DNA from 2 places in the Sediminibacterium sp. FW305-C-61 genome. Region 2 is predicted to be linked to the other one. Evidence: riboswitches for the same ligand, from Rfam matches in the RefSeq annotation. Region 2 holds a riboswitch; the other holds the start of a gene.
What was found. A riboswitch is a leader RNA that binds a small molecule or an ion and turns the genes downstream of it on or off. The one in region 2 is predicted to bind cobalamin.
Positions count from the first base shown of each region.

Region 1: another riboswitch for cobalamin. It lies ahead of ACH30E_RS10320 (ribonucleoside-diphosphate reductase small subunit); the one in region 2 lies ahead of ACH30E_RS04715 (TonB-dependent receptor plug domain-containing protein).

Region 1 is NZ_JBIQXR010000003.1:300,283-315,304, reverse strand. It holds gene ACH30E_RS10325 (ribonucleoside-diphosphate reductase subunit alpha) at 1-896, opposite strand, end outside; gene ACH30E_RS10320 (ribonucleoside-diphosphate reductase small subunit) at 930-1,901, opposite strand; cobalamin riboswitch at 2,015-2,204, opposite strand; gene ACH30E_RS10315 (DoxX family protein) at 2,412-2,867, opposite strand; gene ACH30E_RS10310 (flavodoxin family protein) at 2,872-3,459, opposite strand; gene ACH30E_RS10305 (Crp/Fnr family transcriptional regulator) at 3,558-4,136, opposite strand; gene ACH30E_RS10300 (DinB family protein) at 4,266-4,745, opposite strand; tRNA gene ACH30E_RS10290 (tRNA-Ala) at 5,133-5,206, opposite strand; gene ACH30E_RS10285 (serine hydrolase domain-containing protein) at 5,513-7,198, shown strand; gene ACH30E_RS10280 (hypothetical protein) at 7,316-7,855, opposite strand; gene ACH30E_RS10275 (citrate (Si)-synthase, eukaryotic) at 7,954-9,276, opposite strand; gene ACH30E_RS10270 (LptF/LptG family permease) at 9,418-10,509, opposite strand; gene tgt (tRNA guanosine(34) transglycosylase Tgt) at 10,651-11,790, opposite strand; gene ACH30E_RS10260 (glycosyltransferase) at 12,005-13,129, shown strand; gene rsmG (16S rRNA (guanine(527)-N(7))-methyltransferase RsmG) at 13,099-13,743, shown strand; gene ACH30E_RS10250 (cation:proton antiporter) at 13,868-15,022, opposite strand, start outside.
Region 2 is NZ_JBIQXR010000001.1:1,080,477-1,095,498, reverse strand. It holds gene ACH30E_RS04735 (efflux RND transporter periplasmic adaptor subunit) at 1-826, opposite strand, end outside; gene ACH30E_RS04730 (TolC family protein) at 867-2,330, opposite strand; gene ACH30E_RS04725 (trans-sulfuration enzyme family protein) at 2,416-3,588, opposite strand; gene ACH30E_RS04720 (APC family permease) at 3,597-4,946, opposite strand; cobalamin riboswitch at 5,235-5,507, shown strand; gene ACH30E_RS04715 (TonB-dependent receptor plug domain-containing protein) at 5,620-7,533, shown strand; gene ACH30E_RS04710 (cysteine-rich CWC family protein) at 7,626-7,844, shown strand; gene ACH30E_RS04705 (MarC family protein) at 7,940-8,518, shown strand; gene ACH30E_RS04700 (DUF2752 domain-containing protein) at 8,526-8,819, shown strand; gene ACH30E_RS04695 (TM2 domain-containing protein) at 8,800-9,156, shown strand; tRNA gene ACH30E_RS04690 (tRNA-Arg) at 9,235-9,306, opposite strand; gene ACH30E_RS04685 (lycopene cyclase family protein) at 9,427-10,581, opposite strand; gene ACH30E_RS04680 (sterol desaturase family protein) at 10,611-11,081, opposite strand; gene ACH30E_RS04675 (carotenoid biosynthesis protein) at 11,083-11,766, opposite strand; gene crtD (1-hydroxycarotenoid 3,4-desaturase CrtD) at 11,766-13,262, opposite strand; gene idi (isopentenyl-diphosphate Delta-isomerase) at 13,267-13,791, opposite strand; gene ACH30E_RS04660 (phytoene/squalene synthase family protein) at 13,826-14,662, opposite strand; gene ACH30E_RS04655 (phytoene desaturase family protein) at 14,710-15,022, opposite strand, start outside.

The DNA of each region.
Region 1 (15,022 bases), on a different contig from region 2:
TAAATAGCAAATGCACCCTTTCTTTTGCCACCCCCCTGGTCTACATATCGTGCTGTATCGTTAAAAACCCGAAGCATCGGTATAATACCATTACTTGTTCCATTCGTTCCACCAATATAACTACCTGTTGCCCTGATATTATGGATGGCCAATCCAATACCACCTGCACTCTGCGAAATTTTTGCCGTTTGCTTTAAAGTATCATAAATACCATCTATGCTGTCGTCTTTCATCGTTAGTAAAAAACAACTGCTCATTTGTGGCTTTGGGGTACCGGCATTAAAAAGAGTTGGCGTTGCGTGTGTAAACCAACGCTCACTCATCAGGTGATATGTTTTAATAACCTCATCTATATTTTGCTTGTGAATGCCTACGGCAACCCTCATATACATATGTTGCGGGCGTTCAGCCACTTTCCCATTGATGCGTAGTAAATAGGACTTTTCAAGTGTTTTAAATCCGAAATAATCGAATGCATAATCACGGTCATAAATAATTGTACTATCCAGTAAATCCGCATTGTCTTCAATAACCTGCATTATATCATCAGCAATCAGTGGCAGTTTCTTTCCGGTTGTAGCATCAGTATACTGGTGCAGTTTTCGCATGGTTCCAGAAAACGATTTAATTGTACTCTTATGAAGGTTACTAACCGCTATACGCGATGCCAGTATTGCATAGTCGGGATGTGTTATGGTTAATGAAGCAGCAGTTTCTGCTGCAAGGTTATCAAGATCTGTGGTAGCAACACCTTCATAAATTCCTTCAATGGTTTTTTTTGCTACGTCAATCACGTTAACCATTGGACTAAGGCTGTATGATAATTTTTCAATACGTGCTGTTACCTTATCAAATTTTACGGATTCACGTTTGCCGTTTCGTTTTATTACATACATAAAAAGCTATTTAGCGTTATTATTTTATTCTTTTTAAAAATCTTCTTCAGTAGAAAACACTTGTGTGTCTTTATTTCCCATTACCCCTGCTTTCTGATAATCACCAACCCGTTTTTCGAAGAAATTGGTTTTACCCTGCAATGAAATCATTTCCATAAAGTCGAATGGATTACTGGTATGGTATTTTTTCTGATAGCCCAGCTCATGCAACCAGCGATCGGCGACAAACTCAATATATTGTTGCATTAGCTGCGCATTCATACCAATAAGGTTAACAGGTAATGCTTCTGTAATAAATTGTTTTTCGATACTTACTGCATCTGTAATGATTGCATACACTTCTTCCTGCGATAATTTTTTTTGAAGCATACCATACAATAAACAGGCAAACTCGCAGTGCAGACCTTCATCGCGACTAATCAATTCATTACTAAAAGTTAATCCTGGCATTAGTCCACGTTTTTTAAGCCAGAAAATGGAACAAAAACTTCCGCTAAAGAAAATACCTTCCACTGCTGCAAATGCTACCAGCCTTTCTGCAAAGTTTCCATTCTCAATCCAACGGAGAGCCCATTCTGCCTTCTTTTTAACGGCAGGTATTGTTTCAATAGCATGAAATAGTTTATCCTTTTCAATCGGGTCTTTGATATAGGTATCGATCAGCAACGCATAGGTTTCGCTATGAATATTTTCCATCATTATCTGGAAACCATAGAAACACCGGGCTTCAGGCAATTGCACTTCACTCATGAAGTTTACTGCAAGATTTTCATTTACTATACCATCACTTGCTGCAAAAAAAGCGAGTACATGACTTATAAAATGTCGCTCTCCGTCATTTAATGATGCCCAGTCTTTCAGGTCGTTACTCAGGTCTATTTCCTCTGCTGTCCAGAAGCTGGCTTCATGTCTTTTGTAATGCTCCCAGATAACGGGATAGTTAATCGGTAGGATCACAAAACGATCCTTGTTCTCCCTTAGGAGAATTTCATTGTTAGGTTCCATAGCATACTTTTTTGTGTATGCTCACGGCAGTGCAAATACTGATAGCTGAAAAAAAGTACACAATGTGCAACAGTCATTTCAGTACCGGCTTTTCCTCCGAAAGCTTACGTTACTAATTAAATTTGATGTTGGCAGGTCTTCTGACTTACTTCCCTGTTGTCTGCCTTCCCGTGCCGTTATATCGGAACAGTGACTTGTAGATGAAACAGGTTAATGAAGCTAACAGCTACGGGGATAGTTCCCGATTTTCACGGGATTCCCTTTTAATCCCGCAGAGCGGGAACCAAATCCGGATGTAAAGTAGTATGCAATAGTTAAAACGAGGGTAACTCTTATACACGGAATGTTGAAAACCTCTGCAATGCCCGAAGTGATTCATCCATAGCTTGTTTTACGATAATTATTCAATCGTACACGCTAATCTTTACAAAAAAATATGCCGGATGATTTCCGGCATATTTTGATTACAATAGTTTTTCGGGTTACTGATAACCTGAATATCGCTAGTTATTATGTTGCTTTACTTTTATTCTGCATGATTACAGCATCAGCTGAAAATCTTCCTCCCCCAGATATAACCAACGAAAGTGCTATACCGATGGCAAGTAGAAAAAATTCATACCCTTCCTGTGGTTGTGTACCAAACCAGTTCATAAAAAAGTATGTATGGAAATTAGTAACGATTATTCCAAACATCACTGTTGCAATAGCAAAACTCCAAAACCGGGTTGCTAAACCAAATAAAATAAATAAAGGCCCGAAGCATTCAATAATGATAACCAGAAAACCTATGACAGGTGGAAGTCCGACGGATTCTGTAAAATATTTCATACTGTTTGTAAATCCAAAACCACCATACCACCCCAGTAATTTCTGTGCACCGTGCGGAAATAATGTCCAGGCAAGAAATATTCTGGCCACTATGGGAGCATAAGAATTGTTTGTGCGAAAAAACCATGTTTTCATATTGCTAATTTTTAGGTTGAAGATTTATTTGATTGAATTGTGTGGCTACGTTTAGCAGTCTTGCAGCAAATAATTCAGCTGTTAGCTGATCACCAGGATGTAATGGCAAAACTTTATCCATGGCATTTTCGGATTGTGCCATCAGGCCAATATAAGCGCCCATCCTGTTTTGTCCATCCGTTTGTATATCATTAATGTATCTGGGTAGTACACCCAGACTTATCCAATGCATGCTATGCTGGGCTGCAAACAGAAAAAGAGAATTCAGTGTATTTAGCTTATCGCCATTGGTTGTTGAGGATATCGTGAATGCTGCTGCAAGTTTATCTTTCCAACTTTGTTTATACCAGAAGCTGCCTGTTGCTTCCATAAATTTTTTGAATGCAGCCGGAATATTTCCAAAATAGGTTGGACAGCCAAAAACAATAAGATGGGAGGTATGCAGTAACTCGAAATTATTCGTTGCTGCCTGAGCATCCATCAGGTGTACTGTTGTATAATTCGTTTCGAGTTGTTTCGCAAGAAATGCTGCCAACTGTTTAGTATGGCCACTTTGACTGTGATAAATAACACTGATGATTAGTCGATTCATTTTGTACCTTTTTAGTGTACAAAATTGTTTACCGGCGTGGCGACCAACAATCACAAAGGTTAAAAAAAAGCATTACCGTATGGTAATAATTGGCCAGGCTAGCTTTCTTTTCTGCCAGCGCGAATACGACTAAGACTTTGTGGTGTAATACCTAAATAAGAAGCTATTTGATGATCTGGCACACGTTGTTCGATATCCGGATAACGTTCTATAAATTCAGCATACCGTTCCGTAGCAGATTTGATCAGGGAAGAAGTTACGCGTGCGGTAGAAGCGATATAGGCATTTTGTAATAAAATTCGAAAATGTCTTTCCATCTTAGGAACCCTGCTATATAGCGTCTCCAGGTTTTCTTTTGAAATTTGCATCACTTCTGTGTCTTCCAAACAATCAATATTGAATCTGGAAGGCGTTTCAGCAAAAAAACTGTACAAATCACCTACCCACCAACCTTCAGGCCCAAACATTACGATATGCTCATGTCCTTTTTCATCCACTTCATACAAGCGGGTAAGTCCACTTAACACAAAACTATCGAAACGCATTACTTCTCCTTCCTGCAATATATATTGTCGTTTTCTGTACTTCCTGGTATTGAACAGTTCTTCAATAACCGCCAGCTCCTGTTCGGTTAAAGTTACATGTTGCTGCAAACTTTGAATAAAGTTATCCTTCATGTAAGATAGGTTTGATAACCAAATGTAATAAATGAAACAAAAAAGAGGCTGTATTAAGTCAGCCTCTTTGATTTTCAAATTGAATATAAAGCACCACTAACAATTCTGCCAGCTAATACTTTGGTTAATTTACTTCAGCATCAATAATTGCCCGGTATGGTAGGTAAGATGGGTTGTTCTGGTTAAAATGATATTTAATTTATTACGATGAGGTTCTTTACTGAAATCCTCTGCAGAAACTGCTGTATGTTTTTCAAACCATTCTTCAGGGGCTACGCTATCCATTTTTTGCTTCAACACTTCGCATTGGTTGGTCCAATAAGCCCTTAGTTCCTGTGCTGAGGGTATATCAGCAATTGCTTTATCGGGAGAACTAAGGAATGGTTCCCGCAAAGCGGGATATAATTTATCTCCTAAGTCTAATAGGGTCAGCATATCATCATGTACTGCAATCATGTGCCCTAATAGGTAAATACCTCTGTTTTTACCTGGCGCGATTTCTTGTTGCAATTGTTCATCACTAATTGCATTAAGTGCATCATTCCAGTTTTTCAGGCTACCATACCACCTGTCGAAAATCATTTTTAAGATTGTTTGGTTGATATTCATTTGATTTACTTTTTAGATTATGATCAGTTCCAGGTACAAATGTATTGTCTAAATATGTTAAGAGGGGTATGTAAAATAGACAATATGAAGGGGCAATCTGACAACTCAGATAATTCAATGAAAGAAAAAAGGCTACAAAATTTGTAGCCTCTTGGACTTTAGTCCACCTTCGCTAAAGCTTGTGCCTCCGCTAAAGCTTCAGCGACACGCGGACGGTGGACAAGTGGAGAATACCGGATTCGAACCGGTGGCCTTCCTGATGGTACCATCGGGACGCTCTAACAACTCAGATAATTCAAAAAAGAAAAGAGGCTACAAAATTTGTAGCCTCTTGGAGCTTTAGTCCACCTTCGCTAAAGCTTCAGCGACACGCGGACGGTGGACAAGTGGAGAATACCGGATTCGAACCGGTGGCCTCTTGCATGCCATGCAAGCGCTCTAGCCAACTGAGCTAATTCCCCATTATAGGAATGCAAATGTATGGGCTGGTCATATTCTTGCAAAATTTTAGTTTTTGAAATAACCCAAAATCTTAAAAGCCATCCCAAAACCTGATCTGGCAACTAAAAAAAACCGCTATTTTATACTCTGTAATGGAATAATATACCTGCGTATTCAGATGGTCATTCAGTTTTAAACCATTATCGGTTAAATCATTAATACTGGCTAACTGATTGATACACTGAAGTGATTCTGTGAGTTCAAGAAGTTTCTGGAATTTTCTGTAACATCTAATTCAAAAAAGCGATAGGTTAATAAACCTTTATATGTTATTTATTCGCCGGTGTATAGTATTGTGTTTTGCATTAACTCCTATAACTATTTTTTCACAAAAAAGTGATGAATTATTACTGAAACAAAAAAAGGCCGATAGTATTCTTGCAGCCTGGAACGATAAAACACCAGGCATATCTGTAGCGGTAGTTAAAGAAGGGCAAATAGTTTATCACAAGTCTAAAGGCCTTGCCAATCTTGAATACGATATACCTGTATCAGATATTACCCCATTTCATGCAGCATCCCTTTCAAAACAATTCACAGCCTTTTGCATTCTGTTACTTCAGGAGAAAGGACTGGTTTCATTGGATGATGATATCCGTAAGTATATTCCGGAACTTCCCATGTATCCCAAAACAATCACGTTGCGACACCTGGCTACCCATACCAGCGGACTGCGTGAACAATGGCGCCTGCTAGAAATGGGCGGCTGGAGGCTGGATGATGTTATCACAAAAACACAAATACTCTCACTTGTATACCGTCAGCAAAGTTTGAATTTTATGCCCGGCGAAAAATTCATGTATTGTAATACTGGTTTTACTTTACTGGCTGAAGTAGTAGAAAGAGTTACCGGCATTTCATTTTCAAAATTTACACAGGATAATATTTTCACAAAACTCGGCATGGATCATTCGTTCTTCTACGATGATTTTGAAAAACTGGTAAAACAAAGAGCTTATTCATATTATAAATCAGGGACTCAGTATAAAAAAAGTGTACTCAACTATTCAATTGTTGGGCCAACCAGTTTATTTACTACTGCATTTGATTTGAGCAAATGGGCAAGTTTTCTAAATGCACCGGATAACTCATTTAAGAAAGTGGTTGAACTTTTGAACCAACGGGCAAAACTGAATGATGGTAGTATTTCAGAATCCGCCCTGGGTCAATTTACAGGCTTTACCTTACATGGTCTTGAATGGTTTGATCATAGCGGCTCCGATGCCGGATTCAGAAGTCATCTTGCACGCTTTCCGAAATACAATGCCTCGGTAGCTGTTCTTTCAAATGCTACACCTTTTAATGCAAGTACTTTGGCTATTTCACTCGCAGATATTTTTTTGAGCGATTTGTACCAGAATAACCCTAAATCGCCACAGAAACCAGTATTTACCCATAACTCAAGTAAATTTATTTCGCTGTCTAAAGAACAACTTGCTATTTTTTGTGGCAAATACTGGCATCCCGATGAATGGTACGACCGTGAGATAAAACTTGTGAATGATACACTTGTATATATCAGACCCGGAGGTGCAACATCCAGGCTTGTTCCGGTATCAGCAAATGAGTTCAAAATGCTGGCTGACAAAGAAGATGTAAGTGTTTTCTTTGAAAATAGCAGCTCAAATAATGCCATACTGAAAATGGTTATTAATAAGCAGAGGACAATAGAATTTGTTAAATATCAGCAGACTACCCCTGAGATGTTTACTGGTAATTTTTTCAGTGATGAGCTGGCTAGTCTTTTCAGTTTTTCGGCAAGGCAGGGGAAACTGTACGCTTTTCATACAAGATTGGGAGAATTTGAACTAACACCCATCAATTCCTCCTTATTAACATCGAATAACAGGAATTTCAAAAAGATCAAACTGGTGCGCAATAGGCAAAAAAAAATTATTGCAATAGAAGTTAGTAATGATGGCGTATCAGGAATGTTATTCAAGGCTAAATAACAGCAATAGTTCAAAAGAAAAAGAGCTTGCTTTTCAAAGCTCTTTTTACAACATACTAAATTGCATAAATTGTCTTAGGTATATCTATACTGATAATGTCGAAAATGCTGAATTTCCCTACAACCATCCCCTCTCTTTATACATCGTATAACCAACTTTCAGCGATTCTTTAATTTGTTTCATAATAACCGGATCATTCTTTTTAATATGAAAACAACTTTTCCCTTTTAAACATTTAAGTAGCTCCGGTTTAAACACCTGCTTCAATTCAGGTTGCGCATATACCGGCATGTAATAAAAACCAACATATCCCTTTTGAACCAGGATACCAGCAAACCAAAGTTCATCTCTTTTTCTACCGTATATTTCTACGGGCTTTTGGCTTACCAGGCATAACATACCACCATTTCCACCTACTAATTGCAAACTGCCTTTTACATAGGGCAAAAGCATTGCTTTTATTTGTTCGAAAATGGGAACAAGTTCTGGCTGACCGGCAGACTTATCCGAATACTTGATCTTGATTTCTTTTTTCTTTTTTTCGGGAGCGGCTTTCTTTGTTGCTGTTTTAGTAGCAGCTTTCTTCACCGCTTTCTTTGCAACTTTTTTTACTGCTGCTTTTTTTACTGCTGCTTTTTTGGTGGTAGATGTGGCCATAAGTTAAGGGTTCGGTTACCCAAATTAAGACAAGCATGGCATAAAAAAAAGTGGTCCGGCATTTTTCGCCGGACCACTTATGATAATTAAAGACCTTACTATTCCCAGATTTCTCCATTTCCTTCCAGCCATTGTTTAACAGCTTCTGTTGTAACAGATTTCGGACGTTCAATTGGAAGACCGAGGGCTCTGTCCCAACAAAGACTCGACAAAACACCCAATGCACGGCTCACTGCAAACAATACGGTATAGAATTCATATTCTACCAACCCATAATGCACCAGTAAAGCTCCACTATGGGCATCTACATTCGGCCATGGATTTTTTACCTTACCCAGTGATTCCAGGATTGGTGGAACAGTTTCATAAACTTTCCAAACAGTATTTACCAGTTTATCATCGGCCATATGCTTTTTACCAAATTCCATTTGTGCAGTAAAACGTGGGTCTGTTTTACGCAACACTGCATGACCATACCCAGGTACTACTTTTCCGGATGCAAGAGTTTTCTGTACATAATCTGCTATCTGTTCTTTGCTAGGATCATCCGTACCCAGTTGTTCCTGCATTTCAAAAATCCACTTGATTACTTCCTGGTTGGCGAGGCCGTGTAAGGGGCCTGCAAGTCCATTCATACCTGCAGCATAACTGAGGTAAGGATCGCTTAATGCTGAGCCTACCAGATGGGTAGTATGTGCTGATACATTACCGCCTTCATGGTCTGCATGTATGGTCATATATAAACGCATCAGTTCTTTAAAACTTTCGTCGTTATAGCCCATCATGTGTGCCAGGTTTCCGGCCCAGTCTAATAATCCGTTAGGATGAATATGTTCGTTGTTCTTGTATTTACGGCGATAGATATAAGCTGCGATGCGTGGCAAACGTGCAATAAGATCCATTGCATCATCATATATCGGGTTCCAGTATTCCTTTTTGTTGATGCCTTTTGCATATTCTTTTGCAAAATTACTCTCTGTTTGAAGGGCCATTACTCCCGTTACAAACATGGTCATAGGATGCGTATTCAGCGGCAAAGCATCTATTGTATGGAACACATGGTTCGGCACATGACTGCGACGCTGCCATACACTGGTGATATGATTTGCATCTTCTTCCGTAGGCATTTCACCTACCAGCATCAGGTAAAACAAACCTTCAGGAAGAGGCTCTCCACCACCAGGTGCTTTTGGTAAAAGTTGTTGTAATTCCGGAATAGAATAACCCCTAAAGCGGATACCTTCCTGTGCATCCAGTAAACTGGTTTCAGTTACCAGTCCGGTAATACCCCTCATTCCCTGATAGGCCTGAGAAAGGGTAACTTCTCCGATCTTTTTATTTCCGTGTGTTTTAAGAATGTCTTTGATCTCAGCATTAGCAATATCAGCTTTTTGCTTGAACCTTTCTTTGATGATTCCCATTTCGTAAAATTTTAGCTATGGCGTTCGTTATAAAAGAGATTAAAAGTCGTGCTCCGGGTGCTTTTCAGGCCGCTAAAGGTAACACAAGTTGCCTTGTACAACAAAACTAAAACGATGAAGGTTGTGTAAACTCCGTTAAAATCATTTAGGAGCCTTTCGATAGAGATAAACCACTACAAAAACGAAGATTAAATTGGGTATCCAGGCGGCCAAAAGCGGGGGCAGATCACCTTTTGTAGAAAATATGGTAGAAAATCTATCCGTCAGGATGAACAATGCCGCCGTAACAAAACCCACAGCCAAATGTACCCCACTCCCTCCCCTTACTTTCCTTCCCGCTACAATAGCACCAATAAGGGTTAAAAGCAGCACTGTTACACAGGTTGCATCACGTCTGTATCTTTCTACTTTGAGACTATTCAATCCCTCTGACCCCCTCAATTCTTCCAGGGCAATAAAACGGTCTAATTCAGGGGTTGTTAATTTGTCTTTGGTGTATTTATCACGACTAAGGTCAAGGGGTTTGAAATTAAAGTTCATTTGTTTCTCCTGCACCATCGCCACAATTTCTCCCTGGTCTGAAATATTACGTTCTATAATAGATTCCATCTTCCATTTGCGGGTTGTGGTATCCCATATAATCTGGTCGGCCCGCATATTTTGCACTACTTTATTCTTACGAATGGTATAGGAAAAATATGGACCTCCCCTTTTAGTTAAAGTATCATAGGCATATATACCCGCATAGGTAAATGAGTCAACCCTCAAATAAATATAGTTACTAGAGCTAAGCAGGGCATTGTAACTGTTATTCTTGTCAATATAATTGGCCTCAAAAGTTCCCCTGATCTGGTTTGCCCTTGGTACTACATACTGGTTGGCAAACCATAATAATCCTGCTAATAATACACCACCAATCCAATAAGGTCTTAACCATCGTTGGTAACTGGTTCCGCTTGCCAGAATAGCAATAATTTCACTTCTTCCAGCCATTTTCGAGGTGAAAAATATAACGGCTATAAACACAAATAAAGGCAGGAGCAAGGCAATGATATGGGGTACAAAGCCATAGTAATATTGTGTGATTATTTCTTTCAGTGACAACCCGGACCTAACAAAATCATCCGTCTTCTCACTAACATCCACCACAATAGCAATAACCGCAAACAGGAAAATGGAAAAAAAGAAAGTGGTTAAAAATTTCTTTAGTATGTACCAGTCTAATTTTTTCATAGCGGCTTATCCGGTCAAAGATACAGGCTAATGTCTGATCGCTGATTTCTGATGTCTGATTTGTTTTGTTTTGCTCAATATTAACATATATCCCAAATCAGAGATCAGCGATCAGACATCAGCGATCTACTCTCTGCAATACTAAAGTCTTCTTTTCACACGCTCAGCCATTGCTGTTTTCCATGAGCTAAAATCGCCGGACAGGATATGTTGGCGGGCTTCGCCTACGAGCCAGAGGTAGAATGATAGGTTTTGGATACTTGCCAGTTGCATACCCAGTATTTCATCTGCCGCAAAAAGGTGGCGGAGGTAAGCTTTGGTGTAATACTGACTCATTTCATTATCCAAACCAGGGTCTATCGGAGAAAAATCAGTGGCCCATTTTTTATTTTTGATATTCACTACTCCATCTGTCGTAAAGATCATCCCATTTCTTCCATTACGGGTAGGCATAACACAGTCGAACATATCAATACCTCTGTCTATACATTCCAGTATATTCCAGGGTGTGCCTACACCCATCAGGTAACGTGGTTTATCGATAGGAAGGTATTCCGTACATAGTTCTGTAAACTCATACATCATGTCTTCCGGCTCACCTACACTTAATCCTCCAATGGCATTTCCCACCGCACCTTTTGATGCCACATATTCGCAGGATGCTTTCCGGAGGTCTTTATAAGTACTCCCCTGAACTATAGGAAACAGATTTTGTGTATACCCATATTTATCAGGTGTTTCAGCCAATCTTTGAATACACCGATCCAACCAGCGATGAGTAAGTTCCATACTTGTTTTAGCATACCCGTATTCGCTGGGGTATGGAGGGCATTCATCGAATGCCATGATGATATCGGCACCAATACTACGTTGAATATCCATCACAGATTCCGGAGAGAACATGTGTTTGCTTCCATCAATATGCGATTGAAACAATACACCTTCTTCTTTTATTTTCCGATTAGCAGCCAGAGAAAACACCTGATACCCGCCGCTGTCTGTCAGGATAGGTCTGTCCCACCCATTAAAACGATGCAACCCACCCGCTGCTTCAAGCACTTCAATCCCTGGTCTCAGGTATAAATGATAGGTATTGCCTAAAATAATTTGCGCTTCCACATCATCTTTCAGTTGCTGTTGGGTAACCGCCTTTACCGTTCCCACCGTGCCAACGGGCATAAAAATAGGTGTCTGAATTTCTCCATGATCCGTAGTTATCTTACCCGCCCTGGCCCTGCTGCCAGTCGCTGTAGTTTCCAATTCAAATTTGAGTGAAGCCATTGGGCAAAAGTAGAGGTTAAGTCGGAAAGTCCGTGAGTCCGGAAGTTGGAAAGATGGAGTATTAGTCCAGATGATACACTCTCAACCTCTGTCTCTCGGACTTCCGGACTTTCGGACTTTCGGACTGTCGCACTCCCCGTCTTTCACCCCCCAGACTTTTCCACATCTCCACAGTTCACTCAAACATAGCAGGTTCAAGCCCTATTTTTGCGGAATGACTATACCAACTCTGCTCTGGGATATTTGTTTTTATGCCTTTTGTGCGATTATAGGCATTCAATTGTTTTACTACCTGTATTTTTTTCAAAGACTGGCCTTCTTTAAAACACCCCCGAAAGAAACTTCTATTGAACATGCGGTATCAGTTGTTATCTGCGCAAGAGATGAAGCGCATAACCTAGTGAAAACACTTCCGGGAGTTTTGGTTCAGCAGTATCAGACAACACATGAAGTGGTATTAGTAAACGATAATTCTACCGACGATACCAAATACCTGGTTGATGAGTTCAAAAAAATGTTTAAAAACATCAATTACATTGAACTCACGCAGGAAGCAAAAATGATTAGTGGTAAAAAATTCCCCTTGTCAATGGGTATCAAAAGTGCGCGTCATGAAATTTTACTATTAACTGATGCCGATTGCGTGCCAGCTTCCGAACATTGGATCCAACGTATGCAGGAATGCTATACCGATGGTACGGAGATTGTACTCGGTTATGGAGCTTATCATAAGAAACCCGGCTTGTTGAATAAACTGATTCGTTTTGAAACCTTTCATACAGCTGTTCAGTATTTGTCTTATGCCATTGCAGGTATACCTTATATGGGTGTAGGCAGAAACCTGAGTTATAAAAAGGATGTCTTTTTACGCAATAAAGGTTTTTCATCGATCAACCAGATTCCGAGTGGCGATGATGACCTTTTTATTAACCAGGTTGCCCGTCCAGATAACACCAGTATTTGTATAGATCATGATGCCCATACACTTAGTGAACCTAAAACAAGATGGTCGGATTGGATGACACAGAAATACCGTCATTATACCACCAGTAACTACTACAAAGGCTCACATAAATTTTTACTGGGATTGTACTCATTCTCCTTGTTTTGGGTATATCCATTATTAGCTGTCAGCATTATCTTTTATAACTGGTGGATGGCCCTTGCGGTGTTTGGGGTACGTTTTCTGCTTCAGGCAATTGTATATTATAAGGCCATGAAAAAATTAAATGAAAAGGATTTATGGCCCTGGTTTCTTTTCTTTGATATCTGGATGTTCTTTTATTTCATTTTTACAGTACCCGCAATATGGAAAGCACCCCGCAAAAACTGGGATTAGTTCTGAAATATTTCAGTGATTTTACCCCACAACAAATAAAACAGTTTGAGGCGCTAGAGGGTTTGTATAAAGAGTGGAATGCCCAGATCAATGTTATTTCAAGAAAAGACATCGAAAGCATTTACCTGCATCATGTACTTCACTCATTAAGCATAGCTGCCATAGCCGATTTTCAGCCTGGCACACAAGTAATCGATATAGGCTGTGGAGGTGGGTTTCCAGGAGTTCCTCTGGCAATTTTCTTTCCTGAAGTAAAGTTTCACCTAGTTGATAGCATTGCAAAAAAACTGAAAGTAGTTAATGCCGTAGCAGAAGGTGCCGGCATAAAAAATATTACCACTCAACACTCAAGGGCCGAAGATATAAAAAACAGGAAATTCGATTTTGCAGTCTCACGCGCAGTAGCTCCACTAAAAGATCTTTGGCAATGGGCCGGGCCTCTATTAAAAAAAGGCCACCAGCAAGAAATTGCCAATGGCTTAATCTGTTTAAAAGGCGGCGACCTTGCCCAGGAAATATTTGAAAGTGGACTTCGCCCAAGAATGATGCCAGTAGATAAAATTTTTCCAGAAGAATATTTTGCGGAAAAATTTATTCTTCATGTTGCTAAATAATATTGATAGTCATAAATCCGCAACCTGTTATTAATAGAACGCAGATTATCATGATTTTCAGTATCTATCATGATAAATCTTGAAAATCATGATAATCCGTGTCCCATCCTGCATTTGTGGATATTTATGGATGATAGAGTTGCTGAATTTTCTTCCTGTTTCCAACGATCCATACAATATCATCCCATTCTAGCTGGGTAAAGGAAGATGGGTTCAGTATTCGTTCACCCTTGCGTTCAATACCCACAACAAGGCCATTTGTTTTTTCCCTGATACCCGATTCGCGGATGGTTAATCCTTTTAAACGGGTATGCTCATCTACGACAATTTTTTCCAGTTCTACCAATTCTTTTTCACCATCTACTTCTTCCGAAAAAGGCAGCATGATTTTTCCAAACTCAAGCATTTGCTGATCCGTTCCGATAACACCAATATTGTCGAAGGGGAAAATCTTCTCTGTTCTCGCCGGTGCGAACATCACTTTATTGCCCCTTTCTATAAAAGCCACATTGATACCAAAAGATTCCCGCCACTGTAATTCTTCCAGTGTTTTTCCAATATAACCTGCATGTGGACTAATCTTATAATGCGTAAGGTGAGCATCCCAGGGGGAGAGATGGCTCTGAGTTTTATTTTGTTCCAATAATTCTTTCTCATGCAGGTTTTGCAGGAAACGATCTTCCAGTCGCTGGTAAAATTTTTGAAGTCTTTGCCGGAACAATAAACCAATTACAAGCATTACTAACAGTGTACCAGCAATGGTTATCCAAAAACCAAATAATTGTTTCAGTAAAAATCCAACAAGTATTACGGCGATGGCATTTCTTGCAACTTCAAGCATCACCAGTGGACCATGACTATATTTTCTATCCAGCCATAAGGCGGCATAGGCACTTTTGCTCATTTTTTTCACCGTGAGTGCCCATATAAATGGTGCCATTGCTATTAAGCCAAGCAGTGCTGAAATTATTTTTACCGTTATAGGTTCGTCAATCAGTTTTAATAAGAAAGGCTGCAGAAAATAAGCCACCATCAATGAAAGGGCTATCATTATTACACCATTCAGTATAATAATCTGTATATAAAAACGGAGAAGTCGTTTCCAGTTGCTTTCGCTTTCGATGATTTGAGAACTACTACTATATTTTTCCAGGGCCGTGATCCATTTACCGGGCAATGCTTTTAATAAAAACTGGTACAGTGGTTCGGCCAGTTTAATGGTATAGGGGGTAGTAAAAGTTGTGATCACCGAAACCCCAACTGCAATAGGATACAGATA
Region 2 (15,022 bases):
AAACCAGTCCTTTGAATTTACGATTGGTATAAGCATCTACTTCTACGAGTGCTGTATCTCCGATTTTTACTTTAGGGATATCGTTTTCTCCCACATCAACCCTTATTTCTATGCTGCGCATATCAGCTACACGCATCATTTCTGTACCAGCCATTTGTGCGGTACCAACAACACGTTCTCCTTTTTTTACGGCCAGTAAACTGATAACACCATCCATAGGTGCAACCAGTGTTGTTCTGGAGAGATCTTTATTGGCTCTTGCCAATTGCGCCTCAGCGCCCATAATAGATGCTTCTGTTCCTTTCAATCCTTCTCTTGCTGCATTATAATTAGCTTCAGCACTGCGATAAGCCTGTTCTGCCTGGTCATATTCCTGACGGGAAGTAACTTTTTCCGTATACAGTTTTCTTTGTCTTTCGAAATTTGCCTTTGCATTATCCAGTGTTGCTTTTAGTCCTGGCAAACTGGCATTTGAATTAGAAAGCTGTGCTTTAGCCTGATCAACTCCAGCTGCTACCTGATCTCTCTGTGTAGAATATATATCAGCATAAATTTTTGCCAATACCTGTCCTTTACGAACACTATCACCCTCATTTACATTAAGCTCTACGATTTCTCCGCTCACATCGGGACTTACCTTCACTTCAATTTCAGGATATACTTTACCACTTGCATTTACGGTTTCAATAATGGTTCGGGTAACTGCTTTTTCTGCTGAAACTTTTAAGCCTTCGTCTTTTCCGATTACACCACCTTTCTTCAGTCCAATAAATCCTCCTACAACTACAACAAGTCCGATGATGATCCAAAGTAATTTCTTATTCATAGATATTGTATTTCGTATTAGTAACTGGTTGTTATTAGTGTTAGAGTTTCAATCCCTGTCCTTTATAAAATTCCAGCACTTTCATTTTGAACACGTAATCATATTGATTTGCCAGTTGCTGAACTTTTGCACGAAGCAGGTTATTTTGGTTGGTTATGAGGTCTAATGATCCTAATAAACCTACTTCATAACGTTTCAATGCAAAATCATAAGCTTTCTGGGTCGCTTCCACTGTTTTTTTGCTTGCATTGAATTTCTCCAATGCTGCAGTGGCGTTATTATATGCGGTGTATATGTCTTGCTTGAGTTTAAGATCAGCCTGATTCTTTTGAAGTTCTACAGTACGCAGGTCGAGTTTAGAACGACGGTAAGCTGTTTTGGCCTGTCCGCTATTAAAAATGGGTACGGATAAATTAATACCTACGTTCTGACCAAAGTTATTGGTGATCTGGTTTGTCCATCCTTCCCACAGACCACCAAAGCTTCTGCTTGTTTGGCTGAAACGGTAAAGTGGATTTTGAACATAGTAATCAACATTGCTGATCGTAACTTTTGGTTCTGCCCCTGTTACTGGTGAGTATCCAAGAAAAGTAAAGCCCGTTGTTTTTTTGAATGAATTAGAGAAGTTGGTTGCAAGGTTACCACCAAAACTAAGGGTTGGATACATTTGACCTTTCGCTGCTAAAACTGATTTTTGTGCGGCCTGTATCCTGAAATCATTTGCCTTTTGTAGCGGCTGTGAAGTAAGTGCCAACTGATAAACCAATTCTGGCTGCAGGTCGCCAAAAGTTTCCAATGGAATACTTTCTACCGGCGGCGTTTCAATTTCGAAACCAATTGCCGGGTCGAGGTTAAGCAACCCTTTCAGATTTAATATATTGAGTTCATAACTGGTTAGGGCTGCAACAAAATTGCTGCTGTCAGTGGCCAGTTGAGCTTCAATTTCAGCGAGATTAAGTTCTGGTAATACACCAGCTTCTACCCTTTTCCTCGTGATTTCGAGTTGTGTCTGCGATTGGGCAATTTGCACCTGGGTTATTTTCACCTGCTCACGGGTAGCGAGTACCTGGAGGTAAAAATTAGCTACGTTCAGGGAAATATCATTGGCAGTTCTTTCTACTTCTGCAAGTGCGGCCTGAGCATTAAAGAAAGCTGCTTTGATGGAGTTTTTTAAAGCTCCCCCATTATAAATCTGTATACCTGCATTCAGGCCAAAGTTCTGATAAAGAAACTGGTTGGTAGAGAACTGGTTGGTTGTAGGGTCAATTGATCTACCAAAACGCACACCTGTTCCAGAGTTAAAATTTAGGGTTGGGTACTGGCCCAATTTTGCCTGTTGAGCTTGCAACGCACTGATCCTTGCCTGTATATCAGCCTGCTTCACAGAAATATTATTCTGTGTTGCGTAGTCAATACATTTACGCAGATCCCACTTTTCATTAGTTGTCTGAGCCTGCGCCTGTATTAAAAAGGCAGTTCCCAGAATGGCAATTAACTTCTTCATATATAACAAAAATAACAGTTTCCCAAGCCTTATCGATAATTTTCTGATAGGCGGAGAAGCACTAATGGAAACCGTTCATAAGTCGTTATGAATGGTCATTTATTACATTCAATGCCTGGGCCAGATCGGAAATGATGTATTCCGGCTCCTCTAATCCCACATACAGCCTCAGACTCCGATGTAGTGCCTGCCCTGGATCAAACTGATCCCGCGGCATTCCGGCGCATTTTGGGATAATCAACGATTCATGTCCACCCCAACTAACAGCCATTAGTATATGCTTCAAGCTATTACAGAACGATTCGATAGCTTCACAGGATTGGGTTTTTAAAATAAAAGTCAACAAACCACAAGAGCCCTTCATTTGCTTTTTAGCCAACTCATACTGAGGAAAATCAGGGTCTAAAGGAAAAATAACCCTTTCTACAAGCGGGTGCGACTTCAAAAATGCTATTACTGCCTGGGTGCTACGTGTGATACGTTCCAACCTTGTAGGTAATGTCCGAAGTCCCCTAATCAATAACCATGCATTAAAGGGCTGGATACCGGACCCTATATTATTGTATTCACTGTTAAAGATACGGGTAATCTGTTTACTGCTGCCGCTTAATACACCTGCCACTACATCACTATGGCCGCCAATATATTTGGTTGCAGATTGAAGCGTGAGGTCGATCCCCATTTCATAAGGTTTCTGGTAAATTGGGGTGCAATAACTATTATCACAAATTGTAACAATATTTTTTGATTTTGCCAGGCTAGCAACAGCAGCTAAATCTTGCAGATCGAACATCCAGCTATTGGGAGATTCGAGGTAGATCACTGAAGTATTAGGCTGAATAGCATTTTCGAAGTGCTCAATTGACCGGCCATCTATATAGGTTACTGTTACCTGAAAACGAGGCAATATCTCATCAAACATTTTCCTCGCCCATGTATAGGGATCTTTTACGCTTACGATATGATCGCCAGCTTTTACATTGGCCAATACAGCCGCGAAAATGGCGGCAGCACCACTATTAAAAACCAAACAATCTTCCGCTCCATCTAGCGCTGCCAATTTTTTCCTGAGTATTTCAACAGTTGGATTTAAACCGCGACTATATAACCAGGTTGAATATTCATCTGCCAACGAAGCCCGCAGGTCCTCTACTTTCTTAAAAGCAAAATTGCTTGATTGTATGATGGGTGGTGATACTGCCCTGAAATATTCATCCCTATCTTCTGCCAGCTCATTTAGTATATAAGATAAGTCCATATTAAATACTAGTCTTTTTGTTCAACAATTGGTTTCCTGAGTTTTACACTGATATAGTAAATAAGCATAAAGCCCATCAATACACAAAATCCTACAAATGCGGTATCTGGTGTTTGCATGGCAATACTGATGCCTACAAACAAATATGCGCACATGAAAATAAGCGGCACAATCGGGTAAAACTTCATTTTAAAGATACCCGTTCCATCCAGGTGCTTGGTTCTTTTGCGTAAGATGAAAATAGTGGCACTGGATGCTACCATTCCGAAACAATCGAGGAAAATAGTGAAGTTGAGGATCTTGTCGAATGTCTGTGCAAAAAATAAAATCACGATACACATCGCTGCAAACACGGTAAGTGATATAGTAAATACCTGGTTCTTAGGATTTTGCTTACCAAAAAAAGAAGGCAATGTTTTTTCTTCACTCATTGCAAACATAACCCTTGGATTACTCATCAACAAAGCATTTACATAAGCCAATACCCCGAAGAACAAAAAGAAAGAAAATATATCTGCCCCACGTTGACCAAATGTGCGCTCCATCACTACATACGCTATTTCTCTTTCCCCTTTCATCTGATCAAACCCAACAATGGTGTAATAGCTAAGGTTTACCAGCAGATAAAGTCCGATAATAATTGCTATCCCAATAAATATGCCTCGTGGAATATTTTTTGCAGGCTGGTTTACCTCATTACCAAAGTTGATTGTTTGCTGGTATCCCCCATAGGTAAATGAAACGGCTATAAGGCTTATTCCAAGGCTCTGGATCCAACTCATAGATGTTACTTCATTTGAAGGCGTTGTAGTAGCAGCAACGACACTAACTGTTTCATGCGGAAAAAATAATGCGAGGATGAGTACAATGATCATCCCGATTTTAATCAGCATCAAAATATTCTGAGCCCTGGAACTCATTTTCAACCCCATGAGATTAATCCCATAAAAGAAAATAATGGCCCCGCAACTAATCAGGGCTTTGTGGATATCCGTCCACTCAACCCCAGGAAATAATTTAGTGATATAACCACTTCCAATTAATGCTACCGCACTTAAGCTGGCAGCATTACTAATGAGGATGATACAATTAATAGCAAATGCAATACTGGGGTGATAGGCATAGGAGAACACTTTATAATATCCACCTGTAACCGGATAACGGCTTCCAATTTCTGCATAAGTGAGGGCACCACACAGCGCCACAAAGCCACCTAATATCCAGGCGGTAAAATAAACGGAAGGCTCGATGGCATCTTTCGCGCTAGTAGCTGCCGTTCTGAAAATGCCCATCCCAATCACCAGACCCACAACGATCATGGTGAAGCTAAAAAGATTTAATTTTTGATTTCCCTGCATAAAAATTATATGATATGGTGATAAATGTAAGGAAAGATGTCGGATCGCTGATGGCTGATGTCTGATGTCGGATCGCTGATGGCTGATTTGAAAAGAATCATAATTTGCAAATCCCAAATTTCCGACATCCGACATCCGACATCCGACATCCGACATCCGACATCCGACATCAGAGATCCGACATCCGACATCCGACATCCGACATCAGAGATCAGAGATCAGCGATCAGCGATCTGTCTTATCCCCATCCTGGTGTAAAACTTAATTTCCTGATTCTGCCTTACATATTACATTTGCGACGTATTTGGTTCCCGAACAATCGGGATTAAAAGGGAAGTCCGGTGTAATTCCGGCGCTATCCCCGTAGCTGTAAGCTCTTGGGTGGTGAATGGTCAATTGTCAATGGTGAATGGTATTATGTAATACTTTATTGACCATTCACCATTGACCATTCATTACAACCACTGATGTTTCTACTAACCACTGTCTCACAAAACGGGATGGGAAGGTTCAACAACAGAGAGTAAGCCAGAAGACCTGCCACAATACAGACGATCATTCACGGCTTTCGGGTGAAAAGCATGGAATGTAAATGCTGTCTGCAGCGGCTATTTATGTTTCTCCGTTTTTTGGTTTCCTGAAAGCTCATTGTTCAACTATTTAATCATTAACAATGAGCAAAACAATTACGCTCCTCGCTTGCATGCTAACAGGTCAATTCCTGTTTGCACAAAAAGACACCGTTGTACTCGATGAAGTAGTAGTAACGGCCAACAAATTTGAACAAAAACAAAGTTCAACCGGTAAAGTGATTACGGTAATCACAAAAGAACAAATTGAAAAAAGTGGCGGAAAATCAATCGCCCAATTACTCAATGAACAAGCTGGCATCACCATCAATGGCGCACTCAATAATACCGGTAGCGTCCAAACAGTGTATACACGTGGCGCATCTGCGGGCAGAACACTTATCCTGATGGATGGCATTCCGTTGAACGATCCATCAACCATTACCACTGATTTCGACCTCAACTTCTTTTCCGTTAACGATGTTGAAAGAATTGAAGTTTGCAAAGGTGCACAGTCAACGCTATATGGAAGTGACGCTATTGCAGGTGTTATAAATATTATTACCAACAAAAAAGATAGCAACAAAGCTTTTAATGTCAAGGCTACTTTAAGTCAGGGTAACCTGGGTACTTCAAAAAACAACGTACAAGTGTACGGTAAAGCCAATAAGCTAACTTATGCGGCCCGTTTTGCAAGACTATTTACCAATGGGTTTTCCTCCGCCTATGATAGCACTGGTGTTAAAAATTTCGATAACGACAAATATGACGGCATTGTTTCGAGCGGACAACTATCATACCAAATCAACAAGGAGCTTTCTTTCAGAACCTTTTTGATGCATAGTCAGTATAAAGCAGGAATTGATGCAGGCGTATTCAGTGACGACCGCGACTATACCATCAATAACAGATCGCTCATTACCGGAACTGGTTTGCACTACAAAAAAGGAAGTTTATCCATCACAGGTAATTACCAGTATAGTGAATTAAGACGTAACTACCACAATGACAGTGCGCATAAAACAAGTACCTGGTTTGAGGATAATACTTACAATGGCAAATCACAATTTGTGGAACTCTATGCTAGTACCAGCATTGCAAAAGGAATAACCCTGTTAGCTGGCGCAGACTATCGATACAATTCATACAACCAACAGTATTTTTCTGTAAGCGCTTTTGGTCCTTATGCAAGTCAGTTTAAAGACACATCTCTTTCACAAACGGCTTTATATGCATCATTTATATATAATAGTCCGGATAAAAAATTCAATCTTGAAATAGGAGGTCGTTATAATGATCATTCACGTTATGGTTCTAACAGTACTTATACCTTCAATCCGTCTTATCGTTTTAATGAGCAGTTTCGTTTGTTTGGAAGTATATCAAGCGGCTTTAAAGCACCATCGCTTTACCAGTTAAGTCTGAATAGCAAACTTGATGCTGAAAAGGCGGTAAATTATGAAGCTGGCATCAGCTTCCAGGAAAAAAAGGTTAATACAAGGCTCGTTTATTTTAATAGAAAGATCAATAACGGAATCGATTACAATTACATCACGTTCAACTATTTCAACTATGTTAAACAGGTGGTGAATGGATTAGAATGGGAACTTGCCGCCAAACTAGGGAAAGCAGGCATCAGTGCAAATTATACGCTATTGTTTAGCGAAGAAGTTACCCAAAACAGAACAACCACAAAAGATACTGTCACCTATGAATATTTATTACGCAGGCCAAAACATCAGCTTAACCTTGGTGCGAATATAGATGTATGCAAAGGATTAAATATTGCAGTTACAGCAAAATATGTAAGCAGTCGCTATGATATTGGTGGTTATCGCCGTGCAGACATTTCGCTTCCCTCTTATTTTATTATGGGAGCTTCCGCAGATTATGTGCTCAATCAAAATATTCGCTTTTTTGCCGATGCACAAAATATTACCGGAAAAAAATTCTTTGATGCAAGAGGCTTCAACGCAATTCCATTTCTGTTTAATACTGGTGTAACTTTTAATTGGTAAAGGGCAGTGAATTGTGAAAGGTGAATTGTCAATAGCGAAGTAACTGGTTTGATAATCCCCTATTCACAATTCACCTTTCACAATTCACTACTATGACACACAAACATGAAATAAAACATTGCCCACGTTGCACCAAGCCTTTTGAATGCAAAGTGGGCAATATACCTGCCTGTCAGTGCAGTGGCCCCAAACTCACTCATGAAGAAAGGGTTTATATTGAATCAAAATATACCGACTGCCTTTGCAGAACTTGCCTGGAAGCACTTCAGTTTGAGTATAAACTGGTGGTTAATAATGTGTTTAGGTTTTAGTGAGGTGTGAATTGTCAATGGTGAATTGTCAATCGAAATTCACAATTCACCATTGACAATTCACATTTTTGTATCTTGCTAATAAACCAGCCAACATGACCTTTCACCTGGATTATTTACTGACTACTACGTTTACCTTATTTGCAGTAATAGATATTGTTGGATCAATCCCATTATTGATCTCTCTTAAGGATAAAATGGGAGGGATCAGGTCTACCCAGGCCACTTTGATCTCCGGCTTATTGATGATTGTTTTCCTTTTTGCTGGTGAGGCTTTTCTAAAAATACTTGGACTTGACATCCGTTCATTTGCAGTTGGGGGTTCTGTTGTGATATTTTTATTAGGACTTGAAATGGTACTAGGACATGAAATCTTTAAAGGAGATAAGGATGCCAAATCGGGTTCAGTCGTACCTATTGCATTCCCAATTATTGCAGGAAGTGGTACGCTTACCACGGTTATGTCTTTAAAAGCAAACTTCGACGAATTATATATCCTTAGTGGCATACTGATTAATCTGGTAGTGGTTTATGGTGTTTTAAAATCCCTGAAAGTGATTGAGAAAGCACTTGGACAGGCTGGATTATTGGCAGTACGTAAGTTTTTTGGTGTAATCCTGCTCGCAATTGCAGTAAAAATATTCAGTAGCAATATTGCCGCTTTCGGTAAATAACTGATACATGAAGAAATTACTTCGACATAATGAACTATTTTTCTGGATCATCGCCATTTTATTGCTTTACTTTCTTCCGGGATACAATGAAGGACAATCCCTTTGCATTTCAACCTTAATTGGATTGGGTAAGTGTCCGGGATGTGGTATAGGACACGCCATTCATGATGCGCTTCATCTTCGAATTGCATCCTCATTTCAGCATCATCCGTTGGGAATATTTGCAGTTATTATTATATTTATCAGATTAAAGCAACTTTTACACTTTATATTTAAAACCCATGAGACCAAACCTGTATAGTCTTATCCCTGCACTTGAAGGGGAAGAACTGGTATATATTCAAAATTTAACTGCCGGATTATCCGACGAAAGATTGCACAACTTTATTGCAGTATATAATGGCAACCGCAGAAAATCAGACCAGGTTTTGATTGGATGTATATTAGGTTTTGTACTCATAGCAGGTGTACAAAGATTTATGGTAAGACAAAATGGTATGGGACTATTATACCTGTTTACTGGCGGACTTTGCCTGATAGGGACTATTGTAGACACCATTAATCATAAGCAACTCACATTCGAATACAATAGTCAGGTAGCCAGAGAGAGTTTAGCAATGGTACATGCGATGGGGTAGCTTTTAGGTGTTAGTGATTAGGGAACATAGTAAAGCATAACATTTTCTTATTCCTTATTTCTTATTCCTTATTTCTTGTGGCCTCGCCAGGAATCGAACCTGGATCTGGAGCTTCGGAAACTCTTATACTATCCATTGTACTACGAGGCCAATATGTCAATAAACTACCCAATAAAATAAATAGCCTACTCTTATACTATCTCCGCCTTATGCGGATACTACTAGGCCAATTCAATCAAACGCAGCAAAAATAATAGAATACTTTTAAACTCACCGGAATAACTCCTTAATGGCAGCTTTTAGGAAAATGGTGGTGGGTACACTATTCATGATTTGTAAATCATCCCATAGATTACTCTCGTTGTCCAAAAACTTTAATACCCGTTGGGCTGGGTTCTTTTTAAATATAGCAGCAAAGACCTCATCACCATTTAATTGCTTATTGTATAATACGTGTAATAATACCGCATCATAAAATCGGAATTTCTTTTCCGTTAAGCTGGTGTGTGAAGATGGGTAACTTCCTTTAACCAAATTAGTCAAGATTTCATCCGTCTTCTTTTGGATAAACTGAAACGCATACCCACTACTGCCTTTTGCCTGTCCACCTGCTATACCCATATTTATAACCCTGCCATCTGCAGCAGGAAATATATGGTTGGTCATAGGTATAATGCCAAATTCTTCATGCTCTATAGTGTAATGGTCAATTTTAAGGTAGTTCTGCAGGTATGACTGTAATTCCTTAACATATTTTTCCTGTTCCAATAAATTTGGGGTAAACAGTGTGTATTCTACTAAAGCTGAGTTAGTTGAAATAGGCAATACATACATAAAAGTTGTTCCTTCATCCTGCGCTACCCTGAAGTCCATGAATGTGGCCTTATCAGGATCAAAAGCCGGCTCTTTTGTTTCGATGACCCAGCCTTTGAAATGTTGGAGCAGCATATATTCACCCTTCCTGATCTCAGGTTTTTCAAATAATATACTGTTGAACACATATTCTGCTGTAGATATGAAGGTTGCAGTTTCTACAAATGCCTTATCACCTGCTGTCCCAACTTTTAAAACCGGTTCATACAAAAAATGAATATTACTCCTTTGTTTGGCCAGTTCTTGTATGTGCTGGTAGAAATCAATTCCCCTGATCATTTTATATTGATAGGGTGATAAAGGAAGGGAAGAAGAAAAATACTTTGAGTAAAACCCGACATCCTGCCACTTACGAAACACAAGCGATTCAAAAACACCTTCGCCTTGTTCCCAAAAGCACCAGGTTCTGTCGTTCTTTTCTTTAGGGGCTTTATCGATAACAAGTATTTGTTTATCATCGAAAAAAGGATGTTGCATCATGCGCTTAAGTAAACTCAAACCTGCGCAACCTGAGCCTGAAATGATATAGTCGTAGTTAGCGTGAATGGTCAATAATGAATGGTGAATAATCCGTTGAACGGTTAGCTTTTTCTTAATTGTTCGTCTTTTCGCACTTTATCCCAGTATTTCTTTGCAACAATCAGCATACCGAAACTTTCACCTTCATGTTTATCCAGGTGCTTATGATGCATTTTATGCGCCCACCGAATAGCTTTTATATACCGGTTATTACTCCTTGTAAATAATTTGATACGCTGATGTATGATGATTTCATGAACAAGAAAATAAGCAAATCCATACAGCGCAATTCCTGCCCCAATACTCACCACCCAATAAACCTGGTTCATACTACCTAACATAATACAAAGCCAACTGGGAATAGCGAAGATGATAAAAAAAGCATCATTCTTTTCAAAAAACCCCGGTCCTTTCTGGTGGTGATCTTCATGTAAATACCAAAGAAACCCATGCATCACATAGCGGTGCGTAAGCCATGTAATTCCTTCCATGATACAGAAAGTAGCAAGTGTTATAAGGAGGTATATCCACATATTATAAATACAATCTTAGTATGATAAAAAAGAGCAACTGTATGATAAACAAATGTATTGAAAAATGGTTGTCTTTTTGAAAGTCTAACCGTTTGAAAAGCAACAGCAACAAGGAACTTATCAGAAACCAGCATACATAATTAAAGAATGGAATAACTCCACCTTCCCATTGCCAGAAACCAAGTTTTATGGCAACGGGTTCCATCACCCAATCAAATAAAACCGTTAGGAGGCCGCCGTCAATTATAAAGGAGAATAAGATAATTTTTTTAGACATGCCAATATCTGATGCACCAAATCTGGTATTGATCCATTCATGCATACGGTGCATTATTACACCAGACCCATAAACCATTACAAACCAATTTACTCCGATTAACCAAGGCACACCATAAATTTTCGGGCCCAATACTGTTCCATAAACATAGCTTCCGAAAAGCAAGCCCGTATTCACTCCTATAATTTCAACTACCACACCTACTGCAAAAGAGGTTAACAGGAAAAAAAAGAAGAAAATACCTGGCTTTGGCTGGTTCCAGATTAACAGTAAGAACATCAATACCAGATTCAAGGGAGTTAGATTAATGAACCAATCCGCATAATCAGTAAAAAGCATACCAATTAATCCACTTACATGAAATAGAATGGCCAGAAAAAGGGATATCGTTAACTGGTATTTTTTCATCAGGTATGAATGTTATTCCGCTCACCACTAATCAGGTCTGCTGCAATTTTTGCACTACGCAAACACAAAGGAATTCCTCCTCCAGGATGCACACTACCTCCTACAAAATACAACCCTTTCAAATTTCTGGAAAAATTTGGGTGTCGTAAAAAAGCAGCCATCCTTGAATTAGAACTGGTGCCGTATAATGAACCACTATAAGAACCCGTTTTTGTCTCAATCATTATTGGATCTAAAACATGCTCTGTTACAATCTTTGAACCGATATCTGTTTTTAACACCCGATGTAATTTTTCCAATACCTGTGTTCGAACAGTGTTTTTAAGCTGCTCCCAATCCTGACCAGTATTTGCGGGTACATTTACCATAACAAACCAGTTTTCTTTTCCCTCAGGCGCTTGTTTACCTGGTTCACATTTTGAAGTAATATTAATATAGATGGTTGGGTCGTTAAATGTTTTTCCCTTTTTGAAAATATGCGCAAATTCAGTAGCATAATTTTCTGTGAAAAAAATATTATGCAGACCAAGCTCAGGAAACGATTTGTCGATACCCCAATAAAAGATCAACGCACTGCTACTCCTTTCCTGTTTCAGTATTTTTCTGGCTTTATGTTGGTCTTTTAATAAATACAGGTAGGTAAAATATACGTCTATATTACTAACTACAATAGAAGCAAGAATATTTTTTCCTTGAACAACAACGCCTGCTACCCTGTTATTATAATGAATGATTCTTTCTACCGGACTATTAAAAAAGAACTCAACACCTTTTAGTTTAGCAAGTTCGTATAATGCTTTTGCTATGCTAATCATTCCTCCTTCTGGATAAAAAGTGCCTTCATTATGTTCGAGGTGAGGAATAAGACTCATCATACCCGGTGCAGCATATGGATTGCTTCCATTGTATGTTGCATACCTGTCGAATAACTGCACTACTTTTTTCTGTTCAAATGCATTTGCATTAAAATTGTGGAGAGTAGTAAAAAGGTGTGAGAATCGAAATCTTTTTACTGCTTTCCAAATTGGGGCTTTACGTAAATGGGCAAACTTATGTAATGAATGATTCAGAAAAATTTCGGCAACATCCTGATATAATTTTGCAGATTGATCCAGGTATGACTTAATATGACCACTTGGTTCATTTGTTTTCAACTGCACTTCTTCAGCGAAAGTATTGATATCTGCAGCAGCATTAATTACGGTACCGTCTTCATAAAAATAGGTACAGGAAGTTGGCATCTTCTTATACCGAAAGAAGTCTTCCATGGGAACGCCGGCCAACCTAAACAGCGCCTCAATATTCTCAGGCTGGGTGAATAAACTGGGTCCGGTATCAAAATGAAATCCTTCGGATTCAAAATATCCGATTTTACCACCATAAGTAGCACTTTGTTCATACACTTTCACATCAAAGCCCTGAACTGCCAGTCTGATAGCTGTTGCCAGACCACCTACTCCCGCACCAATGATTACAGCAACAGGTTTATCTTGCATCAGACTAAAGTTTATGTATTGCTTTATACCAGTTTTGTAATTTAGGAAATGCTATCTGAAACCAAACGGTATAATGTTCCGGATGTTCTTGCATAGATTTTTCAATTTCATCTAGCCCACAATATGCAAATGATGCCACTTCATCAGGATTAGCGTTTACCATACCATCATATTCCCCAATATACACATGATCAAATTCATTTTCAGTTAACCCATTTTCGAAAGAAGCCTGGTAAACAAAAGTAAAGGCTTTGGTTAGCTTTGTTTCAAAACCCATTTCTTCTTTCAGTCTTCGCAAGGCAGCATTTTCGGTTGGTTCACCAGGTCGGGGGTGACTGCAACAGGTGTTCGTCCATAAACCACCACTATGGTATTTTGTTATTGCTCTTTTTTGCAATAATAACTGGTGTTGTTTATTAAATACAAATACACTAAAAGCCCTATGTAAGAGGGCTTTTTCATGTGCTTCCATTTTTTCCATTACACCTACCACTTCATCAAGCTCATTCACTAATATCACTTGTTCCATAAATCAAAATAAGTCTCCCAAAATTGTTTGGGCATTAAAGTAAATTGAAATGACTTCTGATACCTGCTTTGGCCAAAATAAATATTTTCCCATAGTCAGGAATCCTGATTCTTTCTTCCATTATTTTCTGAGGCCTTACCTTTTTGATTTTCTTAAAGAGCGACAAGTAATATTTGTAAGCTACATAAACACCGAAACGTGATTTAAGTGGTAGTTTTAATATGCCTTCGTAGGCATGATTAAAGTCCTGTTGAATATCCGCTTCGATTGCCGCTTTATCAGATGCAGTAAAATTACTAAAATCGCAGCCAGGAAAATAAACCCTTTCCAAAGATTCATAGTCAGCTTTAAGATCGCGCAGGAAATTTACTTTTTGAAAGGCTGCACCCAGACTGCGTGCATAAGGCTTTAATGTTTCGTACATCTGTCTGTTCCCATCACAAAAAACAAAAAGACACATCAAGCCAACCACTTCAGCACTTCCATATATGTACTGTTCATATCCAGCTCTATCGTATTTCTTTTCGCTAAGATCCAATTCCATGCTGTATAAAAATGCATCTATTAATTCCCTGTCAATCTGGTATTGGTTAACTGTAAGCTGAAAACTATGTAAAATGGGATTCATGCTGATCCCTTTATCAATAGCATCGTAGGCTGATTTTTTAAATTCGGTAAGTAGTTCCTGTTTATTATAGCCATGAAAGCTGTCTACAATTTCATCAGCAAAACGTACAAAGCCATATATATTAAATATAGGCGTACGGAGGTCTTTATGTAACAACCGTATCGCAGAGGAAAAGCTTGTACTATACTTTTCGGTTGTGACCCTGCTGCAATCCTGACTTACTTCATGAAACAGTTTGATCATTGGTTGGTTGTTTTATTCAATAATTTATTTTGTTCCTGGTATAATATCTATCCAAATGCTTTCAACACTTCCCCTGCCACAACTTCTCCACTAATCAAGCTTGGCGGTACTCCCGGACCAGGCACTGTTAGTTGCCCTGTATAAAAAAGATTCTTAACCTTTTTACTCCTGCAAGCTGGTTTCAGCATGGCTGTTTGTCTGAGTGTATTTGCCAACCCATAAGCATTTCCTCTAAAGGCATTGTATTCAGATACGAAATCACTATGGGCAAAAGATTTCTGGTATATTATAGCGTCTTTAACGGATTGCCCGATTTGTTGTTCAAGCCTGGTGATAATTCTGTCGAAATAATATTGTCTT